4 regions of the Priestia sp. TRN 1309 genome follow, and region 1 is predicted to be linked to each of the others. Evidence: riboswitches for the same ligand, from Rfam matches in the RefSeq annotation. Region 1 holds a riboswitch; each other region holds the start of a gene.
The links. A riboswitch is a leader RNA that binds a small molecule or an ion and turns the genes downstream of it on or off. The one in region 1 is predicted to bind thiamine pyrophosphate.
Positions count from the first base shown of each region.

Region 1 (3,713 bases):
TCACTTGCTAATGAATTCGCTGTGTATGGAATAAGCATTCCAATAACAAAAATAGCTAAAATATAAAATAACAAGATGCGCCAGAAGACTTGTTTAACTGCGCGAGGAACCGTTTTTTCCGGATCTTCACTTTCTCCAGCTGCGACTCCAAGCAACTCTGTTCCTTGGAATGAAAAACCAGCTGCCATAAAGATACCTAGTACAGTGAAGAATCCACCGTGAATCGGTCCATCACCAAGCGTGAAGTTTTTAAAACCCGGTGCTTCATTGTTAAAGATACCAAAAATCATCATAATACCAATAACTAAAAAGATAATAACCGTTACTACTTTAATTAACGAAAACCAAAATTCAGATTCACCAAATCCTTTTACAGAAAGGTAGTTAAGCCCAAACATAATTAATAAAAACAGTGCACTCCATAAAATAGAAGAAGAGTTCGGGAACCAAAATTTCATAATAAGGGCTCCAGCGGATAATTCAGCTGCAATCGTAATAGCCCAGTTATACCAGTAGTTCCAGCCGAGAGCGAAACCAAAGGATGGATCTACAAAACGAGACGCATACGTACTAAATGAACCAGCTTCAGGCATATAAGCTGCGAGCTCTGCTAGACTGGTCATCAAAAAGTAAACCATTACGCCAATAATAGCGTAAGCTAAAAGCGCTCCCCCAGGTCCTGCTGTGTGAATTGCTCCACCACTTGCTAGGAATAAGCCGGTTCCGATGGCTCCTCCTAATGAAATCATCGTTAAGTGGCGAGATTTCAACCCACGTTTTAATTCTTGCTGCTCTTGCATAGATAAATACTCCTTTCGAATGTACGGAAAGAGACGGGATAACATAAAAAAAGCCCGCAGTATATGTGCGCGCTTTTAAATCTGAAAACCGCGTCAACCTTCCGTGAAGATAGCTCTTCACATCACTCGCATGATGTGACAGTTCTGTTCCTGTTCGGAGACAGCCCCAGCTTAAATCAACCGAGAAGTGATCTAAACTTCGGCAATTTTTCCTTTCAAGCAACATCCTCAATGTTCTCTGCATTTCCGTTACTTTACTATTAAAAACTGCGACCTCTACCTCATCGATTAGGATGAGGGTTTTTTATATTCAATTGACATAAAAGAAGTATAACAAATACTAAAACGATTGTCATTATAAAAAATAGATTCAGAAAATAGAAACATCTTTGAAATCTCTCGAATCTATTTTGTTACATATGATATAATAAACATTGTCTTTATACTACATAAATATCCAAACGTACCACAGGGGGAGCCGCCGTGCTGAGAGTGAACGAAATGTTCAGACCCTTAGAACCTGTTAGTTAACGCTAGCGTAGGAATGTGGGAATAGTAGCATATATTTGCTTACTCCTGTGTAAACCGTTTGATATGAATGATTCAAAAACAGGAGTGAGAAACGTGAATAAAGCATTACCTTTACAGGCTAAAATTGAAATAGCTATTTTTGCAGCATTGGCACTTCTACTTGACCTTTTGCCTTCCATTAAGATTGCAACGGCTGTAAGTATTTCGTTCTCCATGGTGCCCATTTTTATTATGTGCTTTCGCTGGGGAGTAAAAGGCGGGGCTCTATCTGGTCTATTATGGGGGCTTTTGCAGTTAGCGACAGGAACGGCTTATATTTTAACAGCGCTACAAACATTTATTGAATATATTGTGGCTTTTGCTTTTATAGGTTTTGGAGGTATTTTTTCACAATCTATTAAAACAAATTTAGCTACCAATAACAGATCAAAAGCTTTTGTTTTGATTGTTTTATCCCTTATTATCGGAAGCTTCGCACGTTATTTCTGGCACTTTATTGCTGGTATTATTTTCTGGGGATCGTACGCACCAAAAGGTATGTCCGCTCTGTGGTATTCTTTTTCAATGAACGGTATTTCAATGGTAGGGTCACTAATAGCCTGCTTAGTCATTCTTTCATTGTTAATTCCATCGGCATCAAGAATGATTGTAACTAAATCACATTCATCATAAGAAAAAAGACTAAATCTACCAAGATTTAGTCTTTTTTGTCATTTGTCACCTTTCTTTACACAAAAGTGTGTCAGGTTTGATAACATAGTTAGTGAAATATTCAAAAAACTGTTTTATGATAGTCAACATATTCAAACGAGATAAAGGATTGATAGCATGCTACAGAAATGGATCACGAGCATAGGTTTAGATATTGGAACAAGTACAACAAAACTGATTGTAAGCAAGCTGTTAATAGCAAATCAACAAAATCAGTTTACGCTGCCAGGCTGTCAAATTATTGATCGTCAAGTAACGTATGCAAGTTCTATCTATACCACACCTATGCTAAACGAGGTTGAAATCGATGTTCAACGATTAACGGTACTACTAGAACAAGAGTACAAGAATGCAGAAATCTCCTTAGATCAAGTGGAGGCGGGCGCTGTGATCATCACAGGAGAAACTGCTAGAAAGCAAAATGCAGAAACTATCGTTCACTATCTAGCCGAACATGCTGGAGATTTTGTTGTTGCAACAGCCGGTGCTGACTTGGAAGGAATATTGGCGGCAAAAGGATCAGGAGCAATCCAACATTCCGCTGAAACAAATGCAGTAATTGCCAATATTGATGTAGGAGGAGGCACCGCTAACATCGCTTTATGTCAAAACGGAAAAGTGATCGAAACGTTTACGCTGCATGTAGGTGGAAGATTAATTCGGCTGAATTCAGACGGCTTTGTTACCTACGTTTCACCTTATTTAACTGAATTTTTAAAAAATAATTCTTTAATACTGCGAGAAGGTGAAAAAGCAACATTTGAAAAACTCTCGTCTATCTGTCAATTACTAGCTGAAGAAACCGTGAATTATGTAAGAGCACTAATTCAAACCTCTTCGCTGCTCGTTTCTCCTCATACAAGATCTTCTATCCAACCAGAAACAATTATGATTTCAGGAGGGGTAGGAGCAATGATGGAGAAGCAAAAGCCGAAAACAGTGAGGGAAGTGGCTGTACATGGAGACATTGGTCCTCTGCTAGCGTATCAGTTTCAATCCATACACGTATCTCAAGCCGCTGAAACAACGCGCGCTACTGTCATTGGGGCTGGCATGCAAAATACAGAAGTTAGCGGATCAACCGTATACATTAAGTCTAAAAAACTGCCGCTGAAAAACATTCCGATTATAGAAATACCTGTACAGCCAGAGGAGGAGTGGAATCCGCAGCTGTTTCAAGAAAGAGCTCGAGCGTCATGCATGCAGGCTTCAACTATTTTCAGCGCAGAAGATCCTCCCGTTGCTATTGCTTTATCTCATTTCCCTTACTGCAGCTATATAATGCTGCAAGAATTAGCAAAAGTAATAAGCGCTGAATTTGGTGCTTGTTTTAAAGGAGCTAAGTGCCTCGTTGTTTTATGCGAGCAGGATATTGCTAAAGCTTTAGGACAAGCACTAGCCAAACAGGAGAACGAATTAGAAATTATTTGTTTAGATCAAATTGACTTTACCCACGGAGATTATATCGATCTAGGGTTACCCGTAGCTGGAGAGGCAATCTCTGTTTCGATTAAAACACTCGCTTTTTCATCATAATCAACTGAACATACAAGGAGGAAAAGATGTTTAAAACTACCCGGTTGTTAGGAGAAACATTTTCATTTTATAGCTTGAAAGAAATTATGGCCAAAGCAAACGAAGAACGTTCTGGAGATCAGCTCGCAGGAGTTA
Region 1 covers NZ_JBOZGM010000002.1:541,569-545,281, forward strand. The annotation lists gene ACRPLQ_RS10080 (amino acid permease) at 1-800, opposite strand, end outside; lysine riboswitch at 903-1,087, opposite strand; TPP riboswitch at 1,262-1,362, shown strand; gene thiT (energy-coupled thiamine transporter ThiT) at 1,395-2,003, shown strand; gene ACRPLQ_RS10090 (ethanolamine ammonia-lyase reactivating factor EutA) at 2,160-3,578, shown strand; gene ACRPLQ_RS10095 (ethanolamine ammonia-lyase subunit EutB) at 3,605-3,713, shown strand, end outside.

Region 2 (3,713 bases), 380 kb from region 1:
ACTGGAAAGAAAGAGAGTCTCTTTACAAAACAACAAGAGATAAGCTTTTTGGAATAGCGGAGCAAATCATTTTAGATGATTTGAATCATCCTCTTACGAAAGCTGCGGATGAGTTTTTTAACAACGAGGAGAAGGGCAGCGACATCGAAGAGCGAATTGATGAGATGGTGAAACGACACGTGGAGTTTAACCGGGAACTTTTGCAACAGGGCATCGATGAAGGCGAGTTTTCTCATAAAAATGCAGAGCAACTTGCAGTAATTTTAGAAGGGTTGTTTGTTGGAATGAGCCGCATGTCTCGAAAAACGAGTACGGAAAATGCCCTGCAGCTTTACCATTCAGCAATCGATGTATTTTTAAACGGAATTATAGCAAGGTCTTCTTAAATAAGCGGGGATGCTTATTGCGGCAATGAGTAATCCCTCATTATTTTGTATTTTTATAGACCGAACGTTCAGTATTTTTGTAATCAGGAGGTTTATATGTCATTATTGTTAAGAAATCGAGCGGCGATTTTGCTGCTCATGCTAAATATTTTTATTATCTTTACGGGAATCGGTCTCGTTATTCCAATTATGCCAACCTATATGACGGAGCTTCATATCAACGGCAGCGTGATGGGGCTTTTAGTAGCGGTGTTTTCACTAACTCAATTTCTGTTTTCGCCTTTAGCGGGGCGATTATCCGATTCGTTAGGGAGAAAGAAAATTATTGTAGCGGGAATGATTGTTTTTGCCCTGTCTGAATGGTTCTTTGGTTCAGTGAGTACACCTCTTTTATTATTTGTATCCAGAATGCTAGGTGGGGTCGGAGCCGCGCTTATTATGCCTGCTGTTATGGCCTATACAGCGGACGTGACGTCTGCTAAAGAACGCGCTAAAGGAATGGGCTATGTGACGGCAGCGATTACAACAGGATTTATTATCGGGCCCGGTATTGGAGGCTTTTTAGCTGAATACGGCATGCGCGTGCCATTTTACATGGCCGCAGTAGCAGGAGGCTTGGCTGCAGTGATTACGCTTTTTGTTTTGCCGGAGTCTCGTCCTGTACAAGGTCATGCTGTTTCAAACAATGAGAATCCAAAAGAAGATCGGCTGCTACTGCAGCTTATGAATTCCTACAAAGAACCTTATTTTTTAAGTTTAATTATCGTTTTTGTGACATCGTTTGGATTATCCAATTATGAAACGATCTTTTCACTATTTGTTGATCATAAATTTAGCTTTACGCCAAAAGATATTGCGTTTGTTATTACGTTTGGCTCTATTGCAGGGGCTGTTGTGCAGGTTACGATTTTTGGCTGGATTTTAAATAAATTCGGTGAAAAAAGAGTGATTTCGTTTTGCTTGATGATGACGGGACTTTTTATTTTACTTACACTATTTGTGCACACGTACTGGCTTATTATTGTTGTGACATTTATCGTCTTTTTAGCAACAGATATTTTACGTCCGGCAATCAGCACGCAAATGTCGATGATGGCACAAGACGACCAAGGGTATGTAGCCGGACTAAATTCTGCTTATACAAGTCTTGGTAATATTATTGGACCTGTTGTAGCAGGCTTTCTTTTTGATATAAACATTAATTACCCGTACGTATCAGCTGCACTTGTACTGCTGCTTTGTTTTCTTTTATCTTTAAGAGCAGGGAAGGACCGAAAAACAGCTGTGAGAAATCAAGCGATTCAAGAGAAATGATAGAATTTTTAGGGGATAGAAGACCTCCAGTAGTTTACTGGAGGTCTTTTAATGATGCTTTTAGTAAAGCTGTAAGATTTACAACACCACTCAGCCTATAGCGAAGCTTTATTTTATGGGCAAAACAGTGAAATGGTTGCAAATAAAAAAAGTTAATAGTAAACTTTAAACGTAGTAATAAATAGTATGGGAGCTTGCGCGGGGCAGGCTGAGAGTACAGGGGCGCCTGTTGACCATTTGAACCTGTTGGATAATGCCAGCGCAGGGAATGTGAGTACATACCAAAGCACTTTGCGCATGCAAGGTGCTTTTTTGTCTTTTTTTTGCAGTGTTAAAACTAAATGAAAAGAGTGAGAGAACATGGATATTAGTAAAATTTCAGCTCAATTAGAAAAAGTAAGAGATACAAGTCCGCTTGTTCATAATATTACGAATGTTGTGGTAACCAATTTTACAGCAAATGGACTGCTTGCCCTAGGAGCGTCACCTGTTATGGCTTATGCGAAGGAAGAAGTGGCTGACATGGCTCGAATCGCCGGAGCGCTTGTCTTAAATATGGGTACACTGACGGCTCAAGAAGTAGAAGCGATGAGAATAGCAGGAAAATCAGCAAATGAAAACGGCGTGCCGGTTATTTTCGATCCTGTAGGAGCCGGAGCGACACCGTTTCGTACAGAAGTGGCACGTCAGCTTGTAGAAGAATTAAATATTGCCGTTATTCGCGGTAACGCTGCTGAAGTTGCGAATGTAGTAGGCGAGTCATGGCTCATTAAAGGCGTTGATTCATTAGAAGGGCAAGGAGACGTCATTGAACTTGCTGAGAAAGCGGCGAACAAATTAGATACAGTGATTGTTATTACGGGTAAACAAGATGTAATCACGGATGGAAACACAACGTATACAGTAGACAACGGTCACCCGTTATTTACGAAAGTGACGGGGACTGGATGTCTGTTGACATCAATTATAGGAGCTTTCGCTGCTGTAGAAAAAGAATATGTCGAGGCAAGCGTTGCTGCTTTAAGTTTTTACGGAGTGGCAGGTGAAATCGCCGCAGCGAAAAAAGGTGAAGAAGGGCCGGGAAGCTTTCAAATTGAGCTCTTAAACCAGCTTCATCTTTTATCTGGGCAGGATATTGAATCATATGCAAGAGTACATCAACGTTAAAAGGAGCCGGAAAATGACAAACGAAGAAATCAAAAAGCTGCTGCAAGTTTATTTTATAATGGGCAGTAATAACTGTAAAAAAGATCCGAAAGAAGTATTAAAAGAAGCAATTGAAGGCGGCGTTACCGTGTTTCAATTTCGTGAAAAAGGCGAGGGTGCCCTAAAAGGAGAAGCGAAATATCAGCTGGCGAAAGAACTTCAGCAAATTTGTCAGCAGCACAGCGTTCCTTTTGTTGTGAATGATGATCTTGACTTAGCGATCCGCTTACAAGCGGATGGCGTTCATATTGGACAAGAAGATGAAAAAGCTCATATTGTTCGAGAAAAAATAGGAAAAGGAATTGTGGGCGTCTCTGTTCATAATATACAAGAGCTGCAGCAAGCCATAAAAGACGGGGCGGATTATGTAGGAATGGGACCTGTTTTTCCTACTTCTACAAAAAAAGACGCAAAAGCAGTGCAAGGTACAAAATTAATTGAAGAAGTGCGAAACCAGAATATTGACTTTCCAATTGTAGGAATCGGTGGCATCACGCCTGAAAATGCCAAACAAGTAGTAGAAGCAGGTGCAGATGGTGTTTCTATTATTACCGCGATTAGCTTAGCAGCGTCTCCAAAAGAAAAAGCAGCTCAATTGAAAGAAGCTGTAGGAAAATAAAAAAAGCGCACAGTGTGCGCTTTTTTATTATAGCTGAACGGTTTGAGGAGTTTCTTCGCCTTCATTCATAAAGCGAATTTCGTTTGGTGTAATTTCCAGAACAACATACTCAGGGTCATTTGGACCGTCAAACCATTCTTTCATGTGATCGTTCCATATACGTCCTTTTAATTGATCACCAGTACGAA
Region 2 covers NZ_JBOZGM010000002.1:919,453-923,165, reverse strand. The annotation lists gene ACRPLQ_RS12015 (TetR/AcrR family transcriptional regulator) at 1-386, shown strand, start outside; gene ACRPLQ_RS12010 (MFS transporter) at 483-1,700, shown strand; TPP riboswitch at 1,877-1,985, shown strand; gene thiM (hydroxyethylthiazole kinase) at 2,061-2,867, shown strand; gene thiE (thiamine phosphate synthase) at 2,881-3,525, shown strand; gene ACRPLQ_RS11995 (pyridoxamine 5'-phosphate oxidase family protein) at 3,553-3,713, opposite strand, start outside.
Region 2: linked by a shared signal. The riboswitch ahead of thiM (hydroxyethylthiazole kinase) and the one ahead of thiT (energy-coupled thiamine transporter ThiT) in region 1 are both predicted to bind thiamine pyrophosphate.

Region 3 (3,713 bases), 390 kb from region 1:
TTTACTAGAGGAAATTCGGTTTACGCTTAAGCATTTAGTAAAATGGATGAAGCCTAAAAAAGTAAAAACCGCTTTAACACACGTGGGCTCTAAAGGGAAAATTGTGCCTGAACCGTATGGAGTCGCGTTAATTATTGCTCCGTGGAATTATCCGTTTCAATTAGCGCTGTCTCCTTTAGTAGGAGCGATTGCCGCTGGAAACACGGCGATTATAAAGCCTTCTGAATTAACGCCTAGCGTATCTCGGGTTATACAAGAATTACTAGCTGAGGCTTTTGATCCCGCATTTGTGACGGTGATTGAAGGCGCTGTAGACACGACGAGCATGCTTTTAAAACAGCCCCTCGATTATATTTTCTTTACGGGAAGTGTAAATGTAGGGAAAATTATTATGCAAGAAGCAGGAAAGCAGCTTATTCCCGTCACGCTGGAGCTAGGAGGAAAAAGTCCGTGCATTGTACATGAAGATGCAAACCTAGATCTTGCAGCGAAGCGAATTATGTTTGGCAAAGGAATGAATGCAGGCCAAACGTGCGTTGCTCCCGATTATTTGCTCGTGCATAAAAAGGTAAAAGCGCAGCTAGTGGAGAAACTTCGCGAAGCGATTTATCAATTTTACGGTAGTAATCCGCTTGAAAGTGAGCGCTACGGCCGTATTGTCAGTGAGCGCCATTTTATTCGGCTAGTTGAGTTTTTAAAAGACGGAAACGCTATAGTTGGAGGCGGGTATAATAAAAGTACGCTCACAATAGAACCTACGGTGTTAAGTGAAGTAAGCTGGACATCAGACGTTATGCAAGAAGAAATTTTTGGGCCTATTCTTCCTATGATTGAATACGAAACGCTAGACGAAGTTATTCATAAAGTTCAAGAAAAAGCTAAGCCGTTAGCTCTTTACTTGTTTACGGAAAGTGCAAATGTACAAAATGTCATAACGGAGCGTCTTTCATTTGGAGGAGGCTGTATAAATGATACGCTTATGCATATCGCTACGCCATATTTACCCTTTGGCGGAGTTGGAGAAAGCGGTACGGGCCAATATCATGGAAAAGACAGCTTTCAGACATTTTCTCATTTTAAAAGCATGCTGTCTCAAACAACCAAGTTTGATTTGTCATTCCGCTATCCTTCAGAGAAACAAAACTTGAAAATGATTAAAAAATTATTGAAATAAAAAGCCTCCTGATAGGAGGCTTTTTCGTTATTTTGAAAGTGAAAGCTGAGAAAGCGGCCATTTTTCTTGTGTATACGCCATTTCCCAAAATAAATACTCCAGCTCACAGCTTTTGATAAAGTGATCTTTCATACGATTACGTTCTTCTTCAGTCGCTTGTTCGGCGAGTTCATCAAGCTTGTTACAAAACCATTGTGTTGTGCCATTCATTTCTTCATTATTATAAAACTGAATCCATTCATAAAAAGGATGAGAAGGAGATGGATTTACTTGTTCTGTAATGCGCTGGCCAATTTCAACGTACGTCCACGGACATGGAAGAAGCACGGCAATGATTTCCGCTAAGCTGCCTGTATGCGCAACGCTTGTCATATGGTTAATGTAGTGGCTGGCCGTTGGTGAAAGAGCCTCAGTGTGGAGGTCTTCATAGCGTACGCCTGCTACTTCACAAAAATTATTATGAGGGTGTACTTCACTATGTAATACCGTAGAAATGCCGGCATTAAAGGCTTCCATTTCGGTACGCGTGCGGCATTTTGTTAAAGCAGCGCCGTAAATGCGGACAAATGCTGTTAAGTATTCGTAGTCTTGAGAAACGTAGTGAATAAGCGCCTCTTTTGGCACGTCTCCTTCAGCAATTCCTTTAATAAAAGGGTGGTTAAAAATGGCTTCGTAAATATAGTTTGCTTCTTGTCTTAATTGAGATGAAAATGACATCAAAATCCTCCTTTAATATGAGGAAGTCACAAACAAGCACATAAAGGAAATAAAAAACACTCCGTTTATAAACGGAGTGGCAAATGACAGTACAAAACTGAACATTGCCACTTTCCTACGCTGGTATGAGCCAGATCAGGTTCAAAGGGATCAAGAAAACTTGTCTCAGCCGGTCGGCACCCCTAGTGGACTTCCTATTAGTCTATGTTTAACTTACCATATATTCTGAAAAATAGAAAGCGTTACGGAAAATTGTTCCCTAACGGTTTTTATCTCTTAAAGAGGTAGCTTCTTGAAGCTATTTTTAATCATTTTTGTTTAAAAATGCATATTTTTAGGGAAGAAGAGGTATTAATGAAGGGAAGAGCCGTTTTCGTCTCCGAAACATGCCCATATAAATAGAAGAAAGGAGAGAACAAAATGGCAAAATTTCGTTTGTATGCTGTATTAAATACAGTAGGCTTGGCTATTACACTTCTTGTGAATTATTTAGCAAATGCGATTCCAATAGGAGGCAAAACAACGGCAGAGGCTTCTGCGCAAGTTCCTACGTTGTTTACACCAGCCGGTTATGCCTTTGCTATCTGGGGCGTTATTTATTTGTTATTAACCATTTGGGTTATACGCCAATTTTTTGCAAGAGAAGATCAAAAGGAAATATATGCACGTATCGGCATTTGGTTTTTTCTAAACTGTTTGTTAAATAGTGCGTGGATCTTTATTTTCCAAAACGATTACTATAAGTTATCCCTTTTAGTTATGCTCTTTATTTTAGGCACATTAATGATTGTATATTCCATTATTCAGCATTCTCGGATGACGACATGGTTTATGCGTCTGCCGATTTCGCTTTATCTTGGATGGATTTCTGTTGCGACTATTGTTAATGTATTTGTCGTATTTCAAGCAAATGGAATACAGCACTTGCTTGGCCTAAATGAATTAGCATGGACGATTATTATGCTGCTGGTAGGGGCTGCGCTGGGCATTATGTTTACATTAAAAAACCGAGACGCTGTTTATCCGCTTGTTTTTATTTGGGCTTATATTGCCATTGCGGTGAAACAAAGTGGAAATCAGCCAATTGTCATTACTGTTATCATCTCGATTGTTTTATTAGCAATTGCTATTATTGTGGGACTGATTAAACGCTATAGACGTTTTTAAAAAGAAGCTCTAGCTTTTGTAAGCTAGAGCTTTTTATGATGCTCTTTTGATTGTAAAAAAGCAGCTGTAAAAGCAATTAAGCTAATTAAAATACCAAAAGGAACAACAATTGGTACGAATGATAAAATAAATGTCATAAGCGTAACCTCCATGTTGCATCGGTGCATAATGAAAAATTCAACTTTTTAAATTGAAGTTCCGCTATTATAGTATGCTAGGCTTTATGTTTGGAGCCTATATGTTTAGAAATAAACGAAAAAGGCAACATACGTTACATATAGTTTATATAGGAGGAGTTAAAATGGAAACATATTTAGTGGCTTACACAGATAAAGACGATATGGAATATAAACAAGTGACGTGCGAGAGTTATGAAGATGCAGAGCGTACGGTTCTTCGTTTAGAGAGAGAAGGGCATATGCATATTGAAGAAATATCAAATCAAGAAGCCTACCGTGGAGACGAATCATCGTACAGAGAATAATTTTTGAATAGAAACATCAAACTCAAAATGAAGAGGCAGCTGCTTCTTCATTTTTTCTATTCTATATAGATATCGTTTTATAGAAAAAAGTAAAACGGGAATGATTTTCTTCTACATTTATGGTACAGTACTAATCAGGTGAGTTTTGAGTTTAGAAGAGGAGAGAGTAAC
Region 3 covers NZ_JBOZGM010000002.1:934,593-938,305, reverse strand. The annotation lists gene ACRPLQ_RS12090 (aldehyde dehydrogenase) at 1-1,174, shown strand, start outside; gene tenA (thiaminase II) at 1,202-1,891, opposite strand; TPP riboswitch at 1,987-2,085, opposite strand; gene ACRPLQ_RS12080 (TspO/MBR family protein) at 2,312-3,058, shown strand; gene ACRPLQ_RS12075 (hypothetical protein) at 3,360-3,542, shown strand.
Region 3: linked by a shared signal. The riboswitch ahead of tenA (thiaminase II) and the one ahead of thiT (energy-coupled thiamine transporter ThiT) in region 1 are both predicted to bind thiamine pyrophosphate.

Region 4 (3,713 bases), on a different contig from region 1:
GAATGATTTGGCTTTTTCCCTAACAAAGCATCAGCCATAATTTTTCCAGTTGCAGCGCTTAATAAAATACCGTTTCGGTAGTGGCCAAAAGCCATGTGCAGATTCGCTATTTCAGGGTGCTCTCCTAAATAAGGCCAGCCATCATTTGTTTGTGGACGAAGACCAGCCCATGCTTTTTCAAATGTGGCTTCTTTAATGGCCGGCAGAAGCGCAGAAGCTTTATTCAGCAAAAATTGAATACCTTGTGCAGAAACGGTCTTAGTAAAATCATGCTGCAGCTTAGTTGCCCCGATTACGATTCTTCCACCAGTCTTAGGGACTAAGTAAAAACCTTCATCTAAAAAAATCGTTTTAGAAAGCAGGGGCTTATGACTTTGCAGAGCAATACACTCTCCTTTTACAGGAAACACCTCGCCTAAATGTTCAGAAGAAATAAAGCGTTTAGCCCATGAGCCTGCTGCAATCACTACTTTTTCTCCATAAAAAGAGCCTTTGGACGTCTGTACCCCTTTTACTGTTTCATTTTCCATAATAAGAGAGTGAACGTCACAGTATTCGAATACATCTGCTCCGTGATACAAGGCTCCATGAGCAAGAGCTTGTGTTAACTTAGCCGGAGCTAGCTGGCCGTCTCCCGGTATTGTAATGGCTCCGTATATGTCTGGAGAGAGCCCGGGTTCTAACAAACGCGCTTCTTTTACATCGATCCATCTTACATCTTTGTCCCACCGGTGGTGCTGAGCGGCTTTTTTCTTTAATACGTGTGCATCTTCTTCTGTTACAGCGACTTTTAATAAGCCTTTTTGAATGAGCTCTACGTCGATAGCCGTTTTTTCTTTTAGTTCCTTCACCAGTTCAGGAAACATGCTTCTGCTCTTAATAGCAAGGTCTAAAAGAGGACCTTCTTCATCAATTTCAGCTTGAGCACCTAAAATACCAGCGGCTGCACTTGAAGCTTCACAACCAACTTGATTGCGTTCAAGAATAGCTACTGACGCTCCTTGTTTTGACAAATGATAAGCGATAGAAGAGCTGATTATACCTCCTCCGATTAACAGTACATCATAATGCTGCTTCATTTTCTCCACCTCCAGATGTCCATATATGAGAATATTGTTTAATCGCTTTCAGGGGATCTTGCGCAAGCATGACACCAGACATCACGGCTATACCGTGTGCTCCTGTTTGAAGTACCTCTTTGGCATTTACAGGTGTAATTCCTCCAATGGCAATAACCGGTATCTGCACAGCGTCTACTACTTCTTTTAGTGCCGCTATCCCTCGACTTTTTAATTCTTTTTTTGAATGTGTTGAATAAATATGTCCGTATAAAATGTAGTGAGCACCATCTTTTTCAGCTTCTAAAGCCTCTTCCACAGAGTGAACTGACTTTCCAACAATAAGAGAAGGAAATGCGTCTCTAACAAACGAAACGTCTAAACTATGATAGGCAAGCTGTACACCTTTTGCTTTTAAAGCATGCGCTACATCAACTCGGTCATTCACAATAATTTTAGAGCGACAAAATGGTAGGCTTTCTAGTAAACATTGAATCTGCTTTGCCGTTTTCTTTTTTTCTCTAATATGAATGGCGCCCGCAAAAGGCGCGATAGCCGTTAAAATTTTTTGAAGCTCTTCGATTGGCTGCTTATCTGTTGTAATGACATGAAATTTAGGAATATCCACATGATCGAAACCTTTCCATTCAGAATAAAGAGAAATTTCAATCACTTCATCTTGTGCAGAGGGCTTTATTACATACAAAAAACCACTCTACAACGTAGAGTGGTTAGCATGCATCGTTATGTAAACATGATCGCCACTTCCCTACGCTGGTCCAAACCAGATCAGGTTCAAAGGGTCCGAAATACATCCGTCTCAGCTTCAAAAAGCTCCCCTAGTGATTGCTATTTATTGATTTTGTTTTTGCACTTAAAATTATAACACAACTAGATGTAAATACAATATCTCTTTATGCTCTTACGGCTCTCTTCCTTTTATAGATGTATCTTTTAAGCTTCTTTACTAAGAGGCCCGGCGCACCGAATCATTCTGCTTTTTATATAGTTAGTAATCGGTATAGTCGTCAAATTCTTCTTTGTCTTTTTCCTTTTTCCGATCCCATATAAACAGCAGGAGTAACATAATAAAAGTTAGAATATAAAAACCGTAAAAAATAAATGCCGCCACAACATTTATAAATAAAAATAAAAAACCAATGATCTGACCTGCAACAGCTACAATCAACAAAATGTATTTCCAAACTTCTGCTTTTCTATCCATTCTCTACTTCTCCGTCTTTTTGTTTTTCCCTACTAGAAACGTTCTCTTTACTTATAATAAAAACGTTCCTGCCAGTAAACCGACTGTAAATAAACCAACTGTTCCAAATGCTGAAATCCCCACGTACGCCAACATTTTCCGATAAGATTTTTCCCGAATTAACTGTACGGTTTCCACACTAAACGTTGAAAAAGTGGTAAAGGCACCAAAAAACCCAATGCCAATCATTAAAAATATTGAATCATCATAAGCATGACTCGGAACCTTTCCATAATAACTACCGTAAAAAAGACCAAGCCCAAACGCACCGAGCAAGTTTACAAACAGCATTGAGACTGGAAAAGGAGGGTTTGAAACTGTTTTTGTAACTTTTAAACCCAAAAGATAACGGCATATTCCTCCAGCTGCCCCGCCAAGTGCCAAGCTCACTATGCTCATTTACTTCACCTCATGTACTTTCACTAAATTTTTCCCTGCCGCTTCACCGCATAGATAGCCTGCTAAAGCAAGAAGGATTCCACCTACTAAAGAGACAATGACATAAATGCCTCCCCAAAATAAATGGTGCTGAGTGAGAGAAATGACGTCTCCTGCAAAGGTTGAATACGTTGTAAAACCGCCGCACACGCCAACTCCTAGTCCAAGCTTTATCCATTCTTTTGGCTTTTTCCACGCAAAAAATCCTGTTAATAGGCCTAGTATGAAGCTTCCTAATAGGTTTTCAATTACCGTTCCTATTGGATAGCCCGTATATAATAAGGAAAGATTTAGCAAATAACGCGCATATGTACCAGCGATAGCACCAAAGGCAATTGAGATTAAGTTTATGGCTTTCATCATATCGCTCCGTTTCATAAATTCTTCTTTAAGTGTACCATAAGGAATTTATTTCTACCTTAACATTTAACTATATGTTTATTGCACCAAAAGTCATGAAAAAATGAAAGAGAAAATCGTCGCATGAAACTTCCTTTTTACTCCTCAAATATCCCTTAAAAATCCACTTAATCCAAATTTTAAAATCTTTCTGTATCCTTATGACAAACCGTGTATAGAAGGTATATTTCCCTTATTTTAAGTCACATTAATCGTATAAGTTTTTTTTGTTGACTTTTGCTGTGTTCTTGTTTAGTATCACAGAGTATCATTTCCTATCAGAATACTAGGGGGTTTAGAAAATGAAGAAATTTGCTGCACTTTTGTCGCTACTATTAGCTTTCACAGTTGTGCTTGCCGCATGCGGTTCTAGCTCAGAAAATGAAGCAAACAATGGAGACAATAAATCTTCACAAGAGGATTTATATAATAAAGTGAAAAAAGATGGCGTATTAACAATTGGAACTGAAGGTACATACCCTCCGTTCACTTTTCATGATGACAAACAAAAGCTAACTGGGTTTGATGTAGAATTGGCTCAAGAAGTAGCTAAA
Region 4 covers NZ_JBOZGM010000008.1:72,652-76,364, reverse strand. The annotation lists gene thiO (glycine oxidase ThiO) at 1-1,079, opposite strand, end outside; gene ACRPLQ_RS24030 (thiamine phosphate synthase) at 1,063-1,686, opposite strand; TPP riboswitch at 1,808-1,909, opposite strand; gene ACRPLQ_RS24025 (hypothetical protein) at 2,068-2,283, opposite strand; gene crcB (fluoride efflux transporter CrcB) at 2,335-2,721, opposite strand; gene ACRPLQ_RS24015 (fluoride efflux transporter FluC) at 2,722-3,120, opposite strand; gene ACRPLQ_RS24010 (amino acid ABC transporter substrate-binding protein) at 3,462-3,713, shown strand, end outside.
Region 4: linked by a shared signal. The riboswitch ahead of ACRPLQ_RS24030 (thiamine phosphate synthase) and the one ahead of thiT (energy-coupled thiamine transporter ThiT) in region 1 are both predicted to bind thiamine pyrophosphate.